Regions from separate parts of the Cryobacterium sp. 10I1 genome, predicted to be linked through region 2. Evidence: predicted binding sites of a transcription regulator. Region 2 holds the regulator's gene; the other holds the start of a gene.

Region 1 (8,540 bases), on a different contig from region 2:
GTCACCGGAGTCGGTGGCCAGGACGCAGGCGTCCTTGCCGTCGACGCCGCCGGCGGCGTTGATGTCGGAGACGGCGAGGCCGACGCCGGCGAGTTCCGGCGGGTTGAGATAGGCGAGGCTACCGGTGATCGGGAGGATCGAGCCGACGACCAGCGACTTGTCCGTGGACGCTCCGCTCGCACAAGCTGCGTCGGTGTACGAGGACGCGGCCGCAGCCGAGGTCGTGGTAGCGGTTGAACCGCCGCCGGATGCACAACCGGAGAGCATGACGGCGATGACGCCTGCTCCCGCCACGATGGCGGTCCGGAGGGCGTGCTTGGATTTAATCATCCTGGGTACCCTTTCATCTTGCACGCGTAAGTACGCCTCCGGGTGAGGCCCACTCGCGTTATTAGGCTCCAACCTAGGATCACTTTGTTTCGAGGATGTTTTCTTGCCGCGCAAAGAGAACATCGTTAGCGATTCGTGACACCACCGGCACCTGCTCTGGGGGACGCCGTCGGACGAGGTGCTGTACTAGGAGCGTCGCCCGGTCACGCCCTGGTATGCGATCTGCTTCTTCTCACCGAGGGCGGTGATGCAGGATGCCCAGGATGCGCACACCGCGTCGCCGTGGCTGACCCGGTCGAGCGCCGGGGCGATCGAGGGCCCGCCGTCGTCGCCTGCCTCCCTCGCGGCGAGGGCCGCGAGCACCACCCCGTCGAAGGCTTCCCCGCCTCCGGCGGTGTCGGCGAGCCCGGGGTCCGAGGTGCGCAGGCGCACTGCGAAGGCCTCGTCTGCTGCGAGCGGAGTGCCGCCGTTCGTGAAGTCGTTCAGAGGCAGCAGGGCGATGCCCGCTGCGGCGACGGATGCCGTGACATCAGCGGGCACCGCACTCGTCGCGTCCCAGAGAACGAGGTCAACGTGTCGCGCCACCAGGTCGGCAACCGCGGCCGCGACGTTCCCCGTCGAGTTCCGATGCACGAGCTGGATCGGCAGAGTGCCGGGCACGGCCTGCTCAAGGATCTCGCGGGCGGCCAGCTCGGTGCCGGCGACCTGAGCGGCGCCGGTCACTGCGGCTCCCGCTTCCCCGGTCATCGGGAACAGCGTGCCGATCAGGAGCGTGCCGTCGCCGGTCGGCGCGACCGTCGCGGCGACGGTCGGAGTGCTGGTCACGACGACGGGGGCGTCCCCTGCGGTGCACCCGGAAAGCAGCAGCGCGGCGACGACGGTGAGCGCGAGACCGGCAGACGTGAGCCCCCGGGGTCGCGAGGTGACGTTCAGAGCTGGAAAGGGCATCCGTGGTCCTTTCACAGGTGGGATGCTCCGAGCGTATCGCCGGTCAGAGGGGTTCGGGGGATGCTCGCCGCGGGGCGCGTCCGGTGACGACCATGTCGGCCGTGAGGATCACGAGCGCGACCCAGACGAGCCCGAAGCCGACCCAGCGCTCCGGCGGCATCGGCTCGCCGAGGATGAAGACCCCGACGAGGAACTGCAGCACCGGTGCGACGAACTGCACGAGGCCGAGCAGGCTGAGCGGCAGGCGGCGGGCGGCGGCTGCGAAGAACAGCAGCGGGACGGCCGTCACGACGCCCGTTGAGACGAGGCCGACGGTGTGCCACGGCGACACGGTGCCGAAGGTGAGCCCGGTGACGGCGCCCACGATGAGGAGTTCCGCGACCGCGATCGGCATCAGCCAGGCGGTCTCGAGGGTGAGGCCGGTGAGCGCGCCGACGCCGGGTCCGACGTTCTTCTTGATCAGCCCGTAGAACCCGAAGGACAGGGCGAGGACGAGCGAGATCCACGGGAGTGCCCCGTAGCCGAGCGTCAGCACGAGCACAGCGGCCGCGCTGATCGCGACCGCGATCCACTGGATGCGCCGCAACCGCTCGTGCAGAACGAAGACGCCCAGCAGCACCGTGACGATCGGGTTCATGAAGTAGCCCAGGGCGGCCTCGACCACGTGCCCGGTCAGCGTCGCGAAGACGTAGGTCTGCCAGTTGACGAAGATCAGGAGGCCGGCCAGGCCCATCACCCAGACCGTCTTCGGGCGGCGGAGGACTGTGAGCAGGGCGGGCCAGCCACGGGTGACGGTGATTAGGGCGAGGCAGAAGACCAGGGAGAAGAGCACGCGCCAGGCCACGACCTCGAAGGGTCCCGTCGGGTGCAGCAGCAGGAAGAAGAGCGGGAGCAGGCCCCAGAGGCCGTACGCGGAGATCGCGAAGGCGAGTCCGCTGGTCGGTTCGGCCGACTGGCTCCGTGTCCTGCTCACAACGATTCCCCTTCGCGGGCGTGCCCTGCCTGGACGTGTTGGGTGGTGCGGGCCGCGCTCGGGCGGACCTGGCAACACAAAATCCCGGATGATCAGGCCATCCGGGATTTTGTGTTGTTCGTACGTGTACTGCGGTCGTGCGTGGCGCCTGGAACGAATCCCTAGCGGACGACGACGGCGAGCACGTCGCGTGCGGAGAGGACGAGGAGGTCGTCGCCACCGAACTTGACCTCGGTTCCGCCGTACTTGGAGTAGATGACCTTGTCGCCCACGGCAATGTCGAGCGGGATGCGGTTGCCGTTGTCGTCGATGCGGCCGGGGCCGACGGCGACAACTTCGCCCTCCTGGGGCTTTTCCTTGGCAGTGTCAGGGATGACCAGACCTGATGCGGTGGTCTGCTCGGCGTCGACCTGCTTGATGACGATGCGATCCTCGAGCGGCTTGATGGAGACCGACACGGTTGACCTCTTTCTTAGCTAAGACTTGGTTGGCAGACTCACAGCGAGAGTGCTAACAGCGAGTTTAGGGCGCTTCTGGCACTCACGCAACGTGAGTGCCAGACTCGGGCGTTCCGGGCGCGGCGGCCATGGCTTGATATCGTTTGGACAATGGAACGCTCCGAGCTTGTTGACCTGTTGTCCCCCGAGGGGCTGCGCCTGCTGGACTCGCTTCCGCCCTGGGACAACGCCTCCGATGTGGTTCGGCTGGTGAGCGACCTGCGGAAGGCCGGCCATCCTCAGGGACTCGTGACCGCGGTGCTCGGCCAATCGCGGCTGCGGGCGAAGGCCGTGGCCAAGTTCGGCGACTTCGCCGGGCGGATGCTCTTCACTGAGGCCGGTCTCGAACAGGCCACCCGCCTGAACGTCGCCGCGCTGCACGCCGGCCGGTTCGCCGCTGCCGGACTGAACCGGGTCGCCGATCTCGGCAGCGGGATCGGCAGCGACTCGATGGCCCTCGCCGCGCTCGACATCCAGGTGACCGCCGTGGACACGGACGAGGTCACGGCCACGGTCGCGAGCTACAACCTCGCCCCCTTCGACAATGCCGCCGTCGTGCACGGCGACGCGGAGACCTTCGACCTCACCGGCTTCGACGCTGCCTGGCTCGACCCGGCCCGCCGTACGGCCGGTCACAGCAATACCTCCCGGCTGACCCGCCCGGAGGATTATTCGCCGAACCTCGACTTCGTCTTCGGACTGAGCGAGCGGATGCCGATCGGAGTGAAGCTCGGTCCGGGTCACGACCGTGACGCCATTCCCGCCGCCGCGGAAGCGCAGTGGGTGTCCGTGGACGGAAAGCTCGTGGAGATGGGACTCTGGTTCGGCGTTCTCGCTCGCGAGGGCATCCGCCGTTCGGCCCTGCTCCTGGGCAGGGACGGCCGGCACGAGCTGACCGCGGCCGCGGACAGTCCGGATGTCGAGACCGTGCCCGGAGAGGCGGGCGTGCCCGGGAGCTACCTGTATGAGCCGGATGGCGCCGTGATCCGGGCGCGGCTGATCGGCGACCTGGCCCGCAGCATGGACGCGCTGATGCTCGGGGAGGGCATCGCATACCTGAGCTCAGAGTCGTTGCACGAGACCCCGTTCGCGACGGCGTTCCGGGTGCTCGAGTCGCTGCCGGTGGACGAGAAGAAACTCCGGCTCGCGCTCAAGGAGCGTCAGATCGGGACTCTCGAGATCAAGAAGCGCGGCGTGGACGTTGACCCGGCCGTGCTGCGCACCCGGCTGAAGCTGCACGGGTCCGAGTCCGCCACTCTCGTGCTCACCCGGGCGGGCGGCCACAGGCTCGCTCTGCTCGTGGAGCGGGTGCAGCCGCCGCGCTGAGCACTCAGCGCCGGGCACCCAGCGCCGGGCACTCAACGCCGGGAGCTCAGTGCGGGATGGGGCTGATGCCCTGGCTGATCAGCACGATCCAGCCGGCGGCGATGACGAGGCCCGCGAGACCGGTGCCGAGGCCCCAGGCCCAGATCGCGACGGCCGCGCGTTCGGTGCGGCTCGCCCAGACGGCGAGCACGACGGCCGCGAGCGAGAGCGGCGCGGTCCAGACCACGAAGACGGCGCCGGCGAGGCCGACGGCGCCGAAGAAGAGAGAGGCGAGAGAGCGGGCGCGCCTGCGCGCAAGGGCGCGCAGCTCGGACTCGGTGTAGACGTACGGCACCCATTCGGTGGGAGCGGTGACGGTCGACGCGTAGTCGAGTTCGCCGGTGACCTCCTCCGGCGGGCGCGTCAGTTCGAAGCGGAGGTCGTCACCGGCGGTGGGACGTCGTGCATCCGTCACTGCGGCCTCCCGGTCCGTTCACTTCGCCCGGGGAACGGGCTCTCAGCGATATTAGTAGGTACTCGGCATGCTTGCGAAGACGATGATCCAGACGACGATGCTCAGCAGGGAAAGGGCGACGCCGACGATGCCCGTGATCAGGCCGGTGAGCCACAGGGCACGTGCGCGCGGTTCCTTCGTGCGACCGAGCGCCCCGAGCACGATGGCCGCGGCCGGCAGCAGCAGGGTGAGCACCCCGCCGACGAAGGGGATGAAGGCGATCGGGAGGCCCAGCAGTCCGACGACACCTGCGACAAGCGAGAGGATGCTGAGCAGCGGCTGGCGGGTCGGAGCCTGCGTCCCCGGGGCGGGCGGGTACGGATACCCGTAACCGGGCGACGGCGGTCCGGCGGAGGCAGGACCGCCGGGCGCTGGACCGGCGGTCGGAGGATCCGTGAACGGCGGACCGGCGAACCCATCGCCGCCGGATGCCACGGGCTGCGTTCCGGGCGGCCCTGCAGCGGCCACGGTGGACTCGCCGCGCGGAATCTGCGGGACCTCGGGAACCTCGGGCACGTGCGGCACGTCGGGCACCTGCGGAACCTCGGGAACCGGAGGGATTCCCGAGGCACCAGGGGCGTTCAGATCACTCATGAGCTGTTCCTTTCCACTTCATTGACGGGTCAACGGTGATGGCAGGTCAGTCGTGACGACAGGCCGGCAGGGACGATCCAGTGGGTCAGTAGCTGGAGTACCCGTTGGTCGAGGCCGTGCTGATCAGCACGATGAAGAGGATCGCGCCGATGATGCCGGCGACAATGCCCAGGTAGCCGAGAACGAGGCCGGCGATGGCGAGCCCGCGGCCCTTTTCTCCGGTCTTCTTGATCTGGCTGAGGGCGATGTGGCCGGTGATGATCGCGGCGAGAGAGACGAAGAACGCCGACACGAGCGACACGATCGCGAGGACGTTGTACTTGTCCTGGGCGAGGGGCTGGCCGTAGGCCTGCTGGCCGTACGCCTGCGGCTGGCCGTACTGCTGCTGCTGCTGGCCGTACTGCTGCTGACCGTACGTGTCCGGTGCGCCATACGCAGGGGCGGCAGGTGCCTGGTACGCCGGCGCGGCGGGTGCCTGGTATTCGGGCGCGGCGGGCGCCTGGTAGATCGGGGGCTGGTTCACCGGGGGCGGGGTTACCGGAGGCTGGTTCGGGTCGGTCATGACTAACGGCTCCTTTGGGCTTCGATCAGCTGGCGGTGCCATAGTTGCACCCTCATTGAACGGGTGTCAACGCCCATGACGCGCCATGTCTGTTGCGTCCAGCGTATCGCGGATGCATAGGAACCGGAGATGGGACGCGGTTTTCAGCCCTGGATGACGGAAGCAGGGAGCGTTGAATCCGCACCGAAGTCGAGGGTGGACGGCTCGTGACCCGCGATGATCAGCTGGGCGCCGAGCGCGGCGATCATGGCGCCGTTGTCGGTGCACAGCGAAAGCGGCGGGATGCGCAGGGCGATGCCTGCTGCATCCGTTCGCTCGACGGCGAGCTCGCGGAGCCGCGCGTTCGCGATCACCCCGCCGCCGAGGAGAAGTCGCGGCACCCCGAGGTCTGTGCACGCGGCGACGGCCTTGGTGAGCAGGATGTCGATGACGGCCTCGCGGAAGCTCGCCGCGACGTCCGCGAGCGGCACGGTCTCCCCCGCGTCGCGGGTCTGCTCGACCCAGCGGGCGACCGAGGTCTTCAGCCCGGAGAAGGAGAAATCGTAGCGGTGGTGTTCCATGTCCTTGTGATGGCTGAGGCCGCGGGGGAAGCGGATGTACGCCGGATCGCCGCCGAGCGCGACGCGGTCGATCTGCGGGCCGCCGGGGTATGGCAGGCCGAGGATGCGGGCGACCTTGTCGAAGGCCTCCCCCGCCGCGTCGTCGATGGTCTCGCCGAGCAGTTCGACGTCGGACACGAGGTCGCGCACGAGGAGGAGCGAGGTGTGCCCTCCGGAGACGAGGAGGGCGATCGTCGGGTATTCGAGGGGCTCCGTGCCCGGATCGGCGTCGGTCTGGAGTACGTCGGCACCGACGTGGCCGACGAGGTGGTTGACCGCGTAGATCGGCTTGCCGAGGGCGATCGCGAGTGCTTTCGCGGCGCCGACGCCGACCATGAGCGCGCCGGACAGGCCGGGGCCGTAGGTGACGGCGATCGCGTCGACGTCCTCGAGGCGGATGCCCGCGTCCTCGGTCGCCGCCCGGATCATCGGGACGAGCTCCTCGAGGTGGGCGCGCGCCGCGACCTCGGGTACGACGCCGCCGTACCGGGCGTGCTCATCCATCGATGAGGCGATCGTGTTGGAGAGCAGCCGGCTTCCGCGGACGATCCCGATGCCGGTTTCGTCACAGGAGGTTTCGATGCCGAGCACCAGGGGGTTGTCGCGGTTCATTCGGTCGCCTCCGCGGCATCCGTCGGGTCGGTCGGGGACTGCACCGGGTCGGGCGCGGCGAGCGCCGCCTCCGCGGGCGGCACTGCGAGTCGCATCACGAGCGCGTCGACGTTGTCCGGCTGGTAGTAGCCGCGGCGCACACCGATCTCCTCGAAGCCGAGCCGGAGGTAGACCCGCTGGGCGCCGGGGTTGTCGGCGCGGACCTCGAGGAACACCTCGCGGATGCCTCGCTTGCGGGCCTCGGTGACGAGGCTCTGCACGAGGGTGCCGCCGAGACCGTGCCGGCGGGCCGTCTCGGTGACGGCAATGGTCTGGATGTCGCCCTCGAGCGCCCCGCGCGGCGCGAGCAGCCCCGCGTATGCCTCGATGCGGTCGGGTTCGTCCGGCGGGACCGCGACGAGGTAGTAGCAGTCCGGGTCGGTCACGTCCCGGAGCATGCCCTCCGCGGACCAGGCGTCGTTCTCGAAGAGGCGGGTCTCGAGGGCCATGATGCCGTCGAGGTCGCCCGCGTGGGCGCGGCGCAGCTGCCAGGTCACTCAGCTCACCCGTTTCGGACCGTTGGAGAGGGTGACGTCGGGCGATCGAAGGTAGAAGGCGGCGTCGGTCGCGAAGGCACGGTCGTTGGCCAGCAGCAGTTCGGCGACCCTGCCGAGGTCGGCGGCCGGAACGGTCACGGCGTCCGCGCGGACCAGGCCCGCGTAGACCCAGTCGGGCTCGAGCAGGACGGCCGGTTTCGCCACCCCTGGCGCGGCGAGGCGTACGGGCAGGCCGGCGGCATCCGCCCCGCTGTATGCCGACCAGTTCACCTCGCGCCGGCGGGCGTCGGTCACGACGACGAGGCCGCCGGTGTGGCCGGCCCGAAAGCGGCTCAGGGCGATGGCGTCGTGGCTGATCACGGGGAGGAAGGGCAGGCCGGCGCCGAGAGCGAAGACGCGGGCAGCGGCGATGCCGACGCGGAGACCGGTGAATGGGCCAGGGCCCATGCCGCCGACGACACCGGTGAGGTCGGCGACCCGCACGTTCGCCCGGTCGAGGCACTCTGCGATGAGTCTGCCGATCAACTCCGCGTGGCGCATGGTGTCTGCGGTGTCGATGTCCGCGAGCACGCCGCGGACCCCGTCGACGACCGCGACGCTGGTTCCGGCGGAGGTATCGATGGCGAGAAGCACCTGTTCAGCCTATTCCCCGGGCCATGCGCCCTCGAACGCGGCCCAGCGGGGGCCGAACCCGGTGATGGTGACGGTGCGCGGCTCGTCGAGGTCGACGTCGAGGTCCAGGCCGGGTGCGGCGGATGCCCGGGCGGAGCCGGCCGCGCCCGCCGGCCCGGTCTGCAATGCGCCCGTCGGCCGCTCGATCTCGATGTCGAGCCACGAGTCCGCGACCCCATCGAGCAGCCCGCGGCCCCACTCGACCACGACGACGGAATGCTCGAAGTCGATGTCGAGGTCGTCGAGTTCCATCGCGCCCTGCAGCCGGTAGGCGTCGACGTGCACGAGCGGCGGGCCGCCGACGAGGCTCGGGTGTGTGCGGGCGAGCACGAAGGTCGGGCTCGTCACCGCGCCGCGTACCCCGAGTCCGACGCCGAGGCCGCGGGTGAAGGTGGTCT
Region 2 (7,965 bases):
CAAGGACGTCCTCGCCAAGTGCTACGGCGGCGACATCTCCCGCAAGCGCAAGCTGCTCGAGAAGCAGAAAGAGGGCAAGAAGCGCATGAAGATGGTCGGCCGCGTCGAGGTGCCGCAGGAGGCCTTCATCGCCGCGCTCTCGGGGGACGAGCCGGCCAAGAAAGAGAAGAAGTAGGCGGATGCGGCGTTCCACCTTCACCGACGCGGCCGTGACCTATGCGGCGATCGGCGGCACCCTCGCCCCCGATCTGCTCCGGTACCCGCCGCGCGGTTACCGGCCGCTCGAACGCACCGTTCGCCTCGGCAGCGGTGAAGAGCGGTTCCGGACCGCTGCCGCGCTCCTGATGACCTGGGGCGTGCAGCTCGGCAGTGGCATGACCGTCACCGACCTCCAGCAGAGCACCGGCGTCCAGTACTCCGGGATCGTGTTCAACGCCGACGGCACCCCCTCGGTGAACCAGGAGCACCCGGTCGACGAGGCGACGTTCGCCGACGACGGCACCCCGTACATCGTCAACGGCATGTCCGCGCGCCTCTCGGTGGCAGTGGGCCCGTTCACCGTCGACTCGCCCGTACGTGTCGTCTACGTCATCGACGAGACGGACCGCATCGGTTTCGGCTACGGCACCCTTGACGGCCACCCCGCGAGCGGCGAGGAGGCGTTCATCGTCGACCGACAGGCCGATGACTCCGTCTGGCTGACGATCCGGGCCTTCTCACGTCCGAGCACCTGGTACTACCGGCTCGCCTGGCCGATCGTCCGCATGCAGCAGGCCAAGTACACCGCCCGCTACCTGCGCGCCCTGCACCCGGTCGGCGCGGTCTGACGATGGGCAGCGCCCTTCCCCTCGGCGATCCGGCACCGCGCGACGGCCTGCTCCCGGCATCCGCCGCCGTCGGGGCATCCGAGCGCGACTTCGGCGTGTACCTGCATGTGCCGTTCTGCCGGGTGCGCTGCGGCTACTGCGACTTCAACACCTACACCGCGACCGAGCTGCGCGGAGCGTCCCAGCACGACTACGCGGGCCAGGCCTTCGCCGAGGTCGAGTCCGCAGGGCGCATCCTCCGCGACTCCGGGGTTCCGGACCGGGAAGCCGCGACGGTGTTCTTCGGCGGCGGCACCCCCACACTCCTGCCCGCTGTGGACCTGGTCCGGATGCTCGACTCCGTCCGCGACACCTGGGGCCTCGCGGACGGCGCCGAGGTGACCACGGAAGCCAACCCGGACTCCGTCGACGCCGCCTACCTCGACACTCTCGCCGCCGCAGGCTTCACCAGGGTCTCCTTCGGCATGCAGTCCGCCGTGCCCCGGGTGCTCGCGACCCTCGAGCGCACCCACGACCCGGAGCGCATCCCGCTCGTCACCGGGTGGGCCCGCGATGCCGGGCTCGACGTCAGTCTCGACCTCATCTACGGCACGCCGGGGGAGACCCGTGCCGACTGGCGCGCGAGCCTCGAGCAGGCCATCGGCCTGTCCCCGAACCACATCAGCGCGTATTCGCTCATCGTCGAGGACGGCACGAAGCTCGCAAGGCAGATCCGCCGAGGCGAACTCGCCCCCGTCGACGAGGACACCCAGGCCGAGTTCTACGAACTCGCCGACGAACTCCTCGACGCGGCCGGCTACGGCTGGTACGAGGTCAGCAACTGGGCGACGGATGCCGCGCACCGGTCCAGGCACAACCTCGCATACTGGCGCAGCCAGGACTGGTGGGGGGTCGGACCCGGTGCGCACAGCCACGTCGGCGGCGTGCGGTGGTGGAACGTCAAGCACCCCTCCGCATACGCCGACCGGATCCTCGCCGGGGACTCACCTGCCGCAGGGCGCGAGACCCTCGACGACACGACCCGCGAGGTGGAGCGGGTCCTCCTGCTCACCCGCATCCGGGAGGGCATCCGGATCGACTCGCTCTCGCCGCTCGGTCGCCGCGAGGTCGCCGGTCTCATCGCCGATGAACTCGTCAACGCGAAAGCCGCCCTCTCCGGGACGGTCGAACTGACCAGGAGAGGACGGCTTCTCGCGGACGCCGTCGTACGGCGGCTTCTCGCGGATTAAGGTGCTGCGGTCTAGCTGACGAACTTGATGGTGAGCGGGTAGGTGTAGTACTCGCCCTTGTTGGCCGCGAGGGCCGCGATGATGCTGAAGACGACGCTCAAGACCCAGACGGCGGGCAGCAGCAGGAACCCGACCAGCGCCAGCGTCAGCACTCCGCTGACCACATAGGCGATGGCCAGGGTGATCTGGAAGTTGAGCGCCGTCGCCGCGTGCGCGCGGATGAACGGGCCGCGGTCCTTGAGCACGAGGTAACCGATGAGCGCGGGCACGAACTCGAAGAGGATTCCGCCCACGTGGATCAGGGTGGCCCACAAGCGTTCGTCCGACGGGTTCATCGGCGTAACGGGCTGGTAGGAATTGGCGGGGGGTGGTGTGGACATTCGGGCTCCTTGTACGCGTTATCTGGTTGTGCTGGTCCCGCGAGATACTCCGGGTGGTGTGAGGTTCCGCCGGTCGCCGCGCTACTTGATGAGACGCAGGGCGAAGGGGTAGCGGTAGGCCTGGCCGTCCTTCGCCTTCAGGAACCCGAGGATCGAGAAGATGATCGCCACGACCCAGGCGGCGAAGATGATCAGGGCACCGACGAACGGGAGGATCGAGCCGATCACGTAGAGGATGGCGATCGTGATCTGGAAGTTCAGGGCTTCCTTGCCTTCCTGGGCGGTGAAGCGACCGCGATCCTTGAACACGAGCCAGATGATCAGGGAGGGGAGCGGGCCGATGATGCCGCCGAGGTGCGCGAAGGACGCCCACTGGCGGTCCTCGGTCTCGGTGAGGGGAGCAGCGGCAACGGGTGTGGGTGCTGCCGGCTGGTATGGCTGCTGCGGGGGGCGCTGGCCCAGGTTCGGATCTTCGCCGTTGTTACCGGTTGAATTGCTCATCATCGTGCCTTTCCGTGCGGATGGAGGACCGTTACAAGACTCAAGGTACTGCGCCCAATCATCCGCTAGCAATGGGGGTGTCCCCGTGTGTCGCGATATGATTGGCAGTCAAACGCCGTGAGTGCCAAAGTCGCCGGCACCCAGTCACCCGGAAAGGAGGCGATTCAGTCATGGTTTCGGATCGCAGCCTCGAAGTTCTGCGGGTCATTGTTCAAGACTACGTCGCCTCGCGCGAGCCCGTCGGGTCAAAAACCATCGTTGACCGGCATTCCTTCGGAGTGTCGGCGGCGACCATTCGCAATGACATGGCTCTCCTCGAGGAGGAGGAGCTCATCATCGCCCCGCACACCTCCTCAGGGCGGATCCCGACCGACAAGGGGTACCGGCTCTTCGTCGATCACCTCGCCGATCTGCGCCCGCTCTCCGCAGCGCAGCGCCAGGCCATCGAGACGTTCCTCGGGCAGTCCGCAGACCTCGACGAGGTTCTCGCCCGCAGCGTCCGGTTGCTCTCCCAGCTCACCCACCAGGTCGCGCTCGTGCAGTACCCCTCGCTGTCTCGTGCGAGGGTGCGCCACATCGAGCTCGTGGCGCTCTCGGAGACCCGGCTCCTGTCCGTGCTGATCACGGATGCCGGCCGGGTCGAGCAACGCGTGATCGAGCTGCCCCGGCCGCTCGAGGAGCAGCTGCTGGTCCGCCTCCGCGCCCGCCTCAACGCCGCCGTGGTCGGCCTCAGCATGAGCGCAGCAGCGATCGCGCTCACGGATGCCGCCGACCTGGCCGGCGAGCAACCGGACGTTGTCTCCCTGGTCACCCTCACCCTTCGCGACCAGGTCGGTGCGAACCGGCAGGAGCGGCTGGTGATGGCCGGCGCCGCGAACCTCGTGCGCACGGAGGAAGACTTCACCGGGAGCATCTATCCGGTGCTCGAGGCCATCGAGGAGCAGGTCGTCCTGCTGCGCCTCTTCGGCGAGATGGCGACAGACCAGCATGGGGTGTCGGTGAGTATCGGCAGGGAGAACGCGCCATTCGGACTCTCCGAGACCAGCGTGCTGACCAGCGGCTACAGCTCGCAGGGTGGAGACCTTGCCCGCCTCGGCGTCCTGGGCCCCACCCGGATGGACTACTCGAACAACATGGCGGCCGTCCGTGCCGTCGCCCGCTACCTGTCCCGCCTGCTCGAATAGGCGAGTCCCTCGACCAGCCCCCACGCCGCACACCTACGAAAACAGACCTAGGAGAGCCAGCTTTGGCTGACCATTACGAAGTACTCGGCGTCGCACGCGATGCCTCCACCGACGAAATCAAGAAGGCGTACCGTCGCCTCGCCCGCCAGCTCCACCCCGACGTGAACCCCGGCGCGGATGCGTCTGAGCGGTTCAAGCACGTCACCCACGCCTACGACGTGCTGAGCGACCCGAAGCAGCGCGACAACTACGACCACGGCGGCAACGGCCGTACGGGCGGAAACGCCGGGTTCGACGGCAACTTCGGCAACTTCGGCGACATCTTCGAGACCTTCTTCGGAGGGGGCGGCGGCAGCCGTGGACCGAGGTCTCGCCGCGAACGCGGCCAGGACGCCCTGATCAGGGTCGAACTCGACCTCGACGAGATCATTTTCGGAACCCACCGCGACCTCGAGGTCGACACGGCCATCGTCTGCGCGACCTGCAGCGGAACCTGCTGCCAGCCGGGGACCGCCCCTGTCACGTGCGACATCTGCCACGGCACCGGCAACATCCAGCGCGCCGTGCGCTCCCTGCTGGGCAATGTGATGACCTCGAGCCCCTGCGGCTCCTGCCGCGGTTTCGGCACGATCATCGCAACCCCGTGCGTGACCTGCCAGGGCCAGGGCCGTGTCCGCGCCCGCCGCACTGTTCCGGTCGACATCCCCGCCGGCGTCGACACGGGCCTGCGCCTGCAGATGCCCGGGAGCGGAGAGGCCGGACCTGCCGGCGGCCCCAACGGCGACCTGTACCTCGAAATGAAGGTCCGCCACCACGACGTGTTCAGCCGCGACGGTGACGACCTGCTCTGCACCCTCGACGTGCCCATGACGGATGCGATCCTCGGCACGACCACGACGGTCAAGGCCCTCGACGGCGACATCACCGTCGAGATCCGTGCCGGAGTGCAGGGCTCCGAAGTCATCACGGTCAAGGACCGCGGAGTCTCGCGCCTCCGCGGCAATGGCCGCGGCGACCTCAAGGTCGGGATCCACGTCGTGACGCCGACCAAGCTCGACCACAAGGAGAGGGAACTGATCGAACAGTTCGCCGCGAAGCACAAGTCCCCGGCTCCCGCGCTCAGTGCGGTGCAGCAGGGACTCTTCGCGAAGCTCCGCGACCGGTTCCGCGTCTAACCGGATGGCGCACTTCTTCATCGACGAGTCCCTCCGCGCGGAGGACTGCCCCGTCGGAGCCGTCGCGACCATCACCGGTGCCGAGGCCAGGCACGCGGTCACCGTGAGCCGGGTCCGGCCGGGGGAGCACCTGCTCGCCGGGAACGGGTCCGGCCTGCTCCTGGAGACGACCGTCGAGGAAGCGGAGACCGGACGGCTGGTCCTGCGGGTCGACAGCGCGCGGAACATCGCGAGGCCGAGCCCGCGCATCCGCCTTGTTCAGGCACTCGCCAAGGGCGACCGCGACGAGATGGCGGTGCAGGCCGCGACCGAACTCGGCGTCGACGGCGTCGTTCCGTGGGCGGCCGCCCGCTCGGTGACGCGCTGGGAGGGCCAGAAGGTCGCCAAGGGACGGGAGCGTTGGCGCGCCATCGTACGCGAGGCGTCCAAGCAATCGATCCGGCCCTGGCTTCCCGAGGTCGCAGACCTCACGAGCACCAAACAACTCGCCGTGCTGGCGCGGGGCACGCGGATGCTGCTCCTCGAGCCCACCGCCGACATCCGGCTGACCCGGTTGCCGTCGATTGACGACGCGGCCGACGCGGCCGATTCCCAGGCAACCGCGGCGCGGGACATCGTGCTCGTCGTCGGTCCGGAGGGTGGCATCGCCGCCTCGGAACTCGAGATGCTCGAAGCCGCCGGGGCCGTGCGGGTGCGCCTCGGCGACACCGTGCTGCGCACGTCGACGGCCGGGCCCGCCGCCCTCGCCGTGCTCAACGCCGCCCTCGACCGGTGGTGACCCCCGGCAGGTTAAGATAGGACCATGTCAGAAACCGGCGCAGAACCCTCCGTCTTCAGCCGCATCGTCGCGCGCGACATCCCCGCGACCATCGTCGCCGAGACCGAACGCATCATCGCATTCGTCGACATCAACCCGCAGGCCCCCGTGCACATCGTCGTCACGACCAAGACGGAGGCGTACCGCAACGTCGTCGAACTCGCCGCCGGCGACCCCGGACTCCTTGCCGAGCTCGTCGCCGTCGCCGGGCGGGTCGCCACCGAGCTTTCCGACGGCCAGTTCCGCCTCGTCTTCAATACCGGCGCCGCCGCCGGACAAACCGTGTTCCACGTCCACGCCCACGTGCTCGCCCTGAAACCGTCGGAGGACGGGGCGACCGGCTCGCTCGGGGAGGGAACACTTGGTTCCGTCTGAGCTGTCTGAGCCGTCAGAGAAGTCCGTGCCGTCCCTGCCCTCCGGTGCGCTCCCGTCCGAAACGACGGTCGAGACCCGGATCCTCATCGACGGGGTCGCCATGGTGCGCCTCCTCGGCGCGCAGGACCGGCTGCTCGGCGCGATCGAGAAGGAACACCCCGCGGTCAGCGTGCACGTCCGCGGCAACGAGATGACGCTCTCCGGTGAGCCGAGCCAGGTCGCCGCCGCCCGCCGTCTGATCGAAGAATTGCTCGTGATGATCCGCGAGGGCCGTGACCTCGCGCCGGCCGAGGTCGAGTCGAGCGCCCGCATGCTCGGCGAGGACAGCACCTCGAGCCCCTCCGTTCGCCTCGGGCCGCCGATCCTCACCTCACGGGGCAAGAGCATCCGCGCGAAGACGATCGGCCAGAAGGAATACGTCGATGCCATCGACACCGACACGATCGTTTTCGGGATCGGCCCCGCCGGAACCGGCAAGACCTACCTCGCGATGGCGAAGGCTGTCCAGGCCCTGCAGCGCAAGGAGGTCGACCGGATCATCCTCACCCGTCCGGCCGTCGAAGCGGGGGAACGCCTCGGCTTCCTGCCCGGCACCCTGACCGACAAGATCGACCCCTACCTGCGTCCGCTCTACGACGCGCTCGGCGAGATGATGGAGCCGGAACTCCTGCCGAAACTGCTCGCGGCCGGCACGATCGAGGTCGCCCCGCTCGCCTACATGCGCGGCCGCACCCTGAACAACTCCTTCGTCGTCCTCGACGAGGCGCAGAACACCACGCCGGAACAGATGAAGATGTTCCTCACCCGGCTCGGCTTCGGGTCGAAGATGGTCGTCACCGGCGACGTCACCCAGATCGACCTGCCCGCAGGCACGAGCGGGCTGCGCCTGGTGACCCGGGTGCTCGACACGGTCGACGACATCCGCTTCGTGCGCCTGACGAGCGCGGATGTCGTACGCCATTCCCTCGTCGGCAGGATCGTCGACGCGTGGACCGAATACGACGCACTCAGGCAGGCGCAGCGCATCGAAAGCGAACAGGCCCACGAGTTCGTCAAGCGCGGCCCAGAACGACCCGGCGGCATCCGCGACCGCTTTCCGAAACGGAGACCCTCATGAGCATTGAAATCAACAACGAATCCGACATCCCGGTCGACGAGGTCGCGCTCCAGCGCCTCGCGGCCTTCGCCCTCGACACCATGCACGTGCACGCCGACGCCGATCTCGCGATCCTCCTCGTCGACGAGGGCGCGATGGAGCAGTTGCACGTGCAGTGGATGGATGAACCGGGGCCCACCGATGTCCTGAGTTTCCCGATGGACGAACTCAGGCCGGGCACAGAAGACGCCGAAACACCGGCCGGCCTCCTCGGTGACATCGTGCTCTGCCCGCAGGTCGCCCAGGGCCAGGCCGAGACGGCCGGGCACTCGACCCTTGACGAGCTCCTCTTGCTGACCGCGCACGGGATCCTGCACCTTC

Evidence for each region. The regulator HrcA, encoded in region 2, represses chaperone genes, less so after heat shock. The targets are predictions, from matches to a motif close to TTNGCACTCGNNNNNNNCGAGTGCNAA.
Region 1: the regulator HrcA is predicted to act here: its motif matches at 2,785-2,811, upstream of groES (co-chaperone GroES).

Annotation. Positions count from the first base shown of each region.
Region 1 is NZ_JASJVF010000122.1:243-8,782, reverse strand. Features, by position in the region: gene QN345_RS11500 (ABC transporter substrate-binding protein) at 1-330, opposite strand, end outside; gene QN345_RS11495 (hypothetical protein) at 517-1,278, opposite strand; gene rarD (EamA family transporter RarD) at 1,322-2,251, opposite strand; gene groES (co-chaperone GroES) at 2,413-2,709, opposite strand; gene QN345_RS11480 (class I SAM-dependent methyltransferase) at 2,860-4,074, shown strand; gene QN345_RS11475 (hypothetical protein) at 4,121-4,528, opposite strand; gene QN345_RS11470 (hypothetical protein) at 4,580-5,161, opposite strand; gene QN345_RS11465 (DUF4190 domain-containing protein) at 5,247-5,723, opposite strand; gene tsaD (tRNA (adenosine(37)-N6)-threonylcarbamoyltransferase complex transferase subunit TsaD) at 5,867-6,934, opposite strand; gene rimI (ribosomal protein S18-alanine N-acetyltransferase) at 6,931-7,470, opposite strand; gene tsaB (tRNA (adenosine(37)-N6)-threonylcarbamoyltransferase complex dimerization subunit type 1 TsaB) at 7,471-8,103, opposite strand; gene tsaE (tRNA (adenosine(37)-N6)-threonylcarbamoyltransferase complex ATPase subunit type 1 TsaE) at 8,113-8,540, opposite strand, start outside.
Region 2 is NZ_JASJVF010000012.1:20,670-28,634, reverse strand. Features, by position in the region: partial or broken gene lepA (translation elongation factor 4) at 1-175, shown strand, start outside; gene QN345_RS02645 (DUF1990 family protein) at 180-827, shown strand; gene hemW (radical SAM family heme chaperone HemW) at 830-2,056, shown strand; gene QN345_RS02635 (DUF4870 domain-containing protein) at 2,068-2,436, opposite strand; gene QN345_RS02630 (DUF4870 domain-containing protein) at 2,518-2,940, opposite strand; gene hrcA (heat-inducible transcriptional repressor HrcA) at 3,108-4,121, shown strand; gene dnaJ (molecular chaperone DnaJ) at 4,184-5,296, shown strand; gene QN345_RS02615 (16S rRNA (uracil(1498)-N(3))-methyltransferase) at 5,301-6,074, shown strand; gene QN345_RS02610 (HIT domain-containing protein) at 6,099-6,488, shown strand; gene QN345_RS02605 (PhoH family protein) at 6,589-7,605, shown strand; gene ybeY (rRNA maturation RNase YbeY) at 7,602-7,965, shown strand, end outside.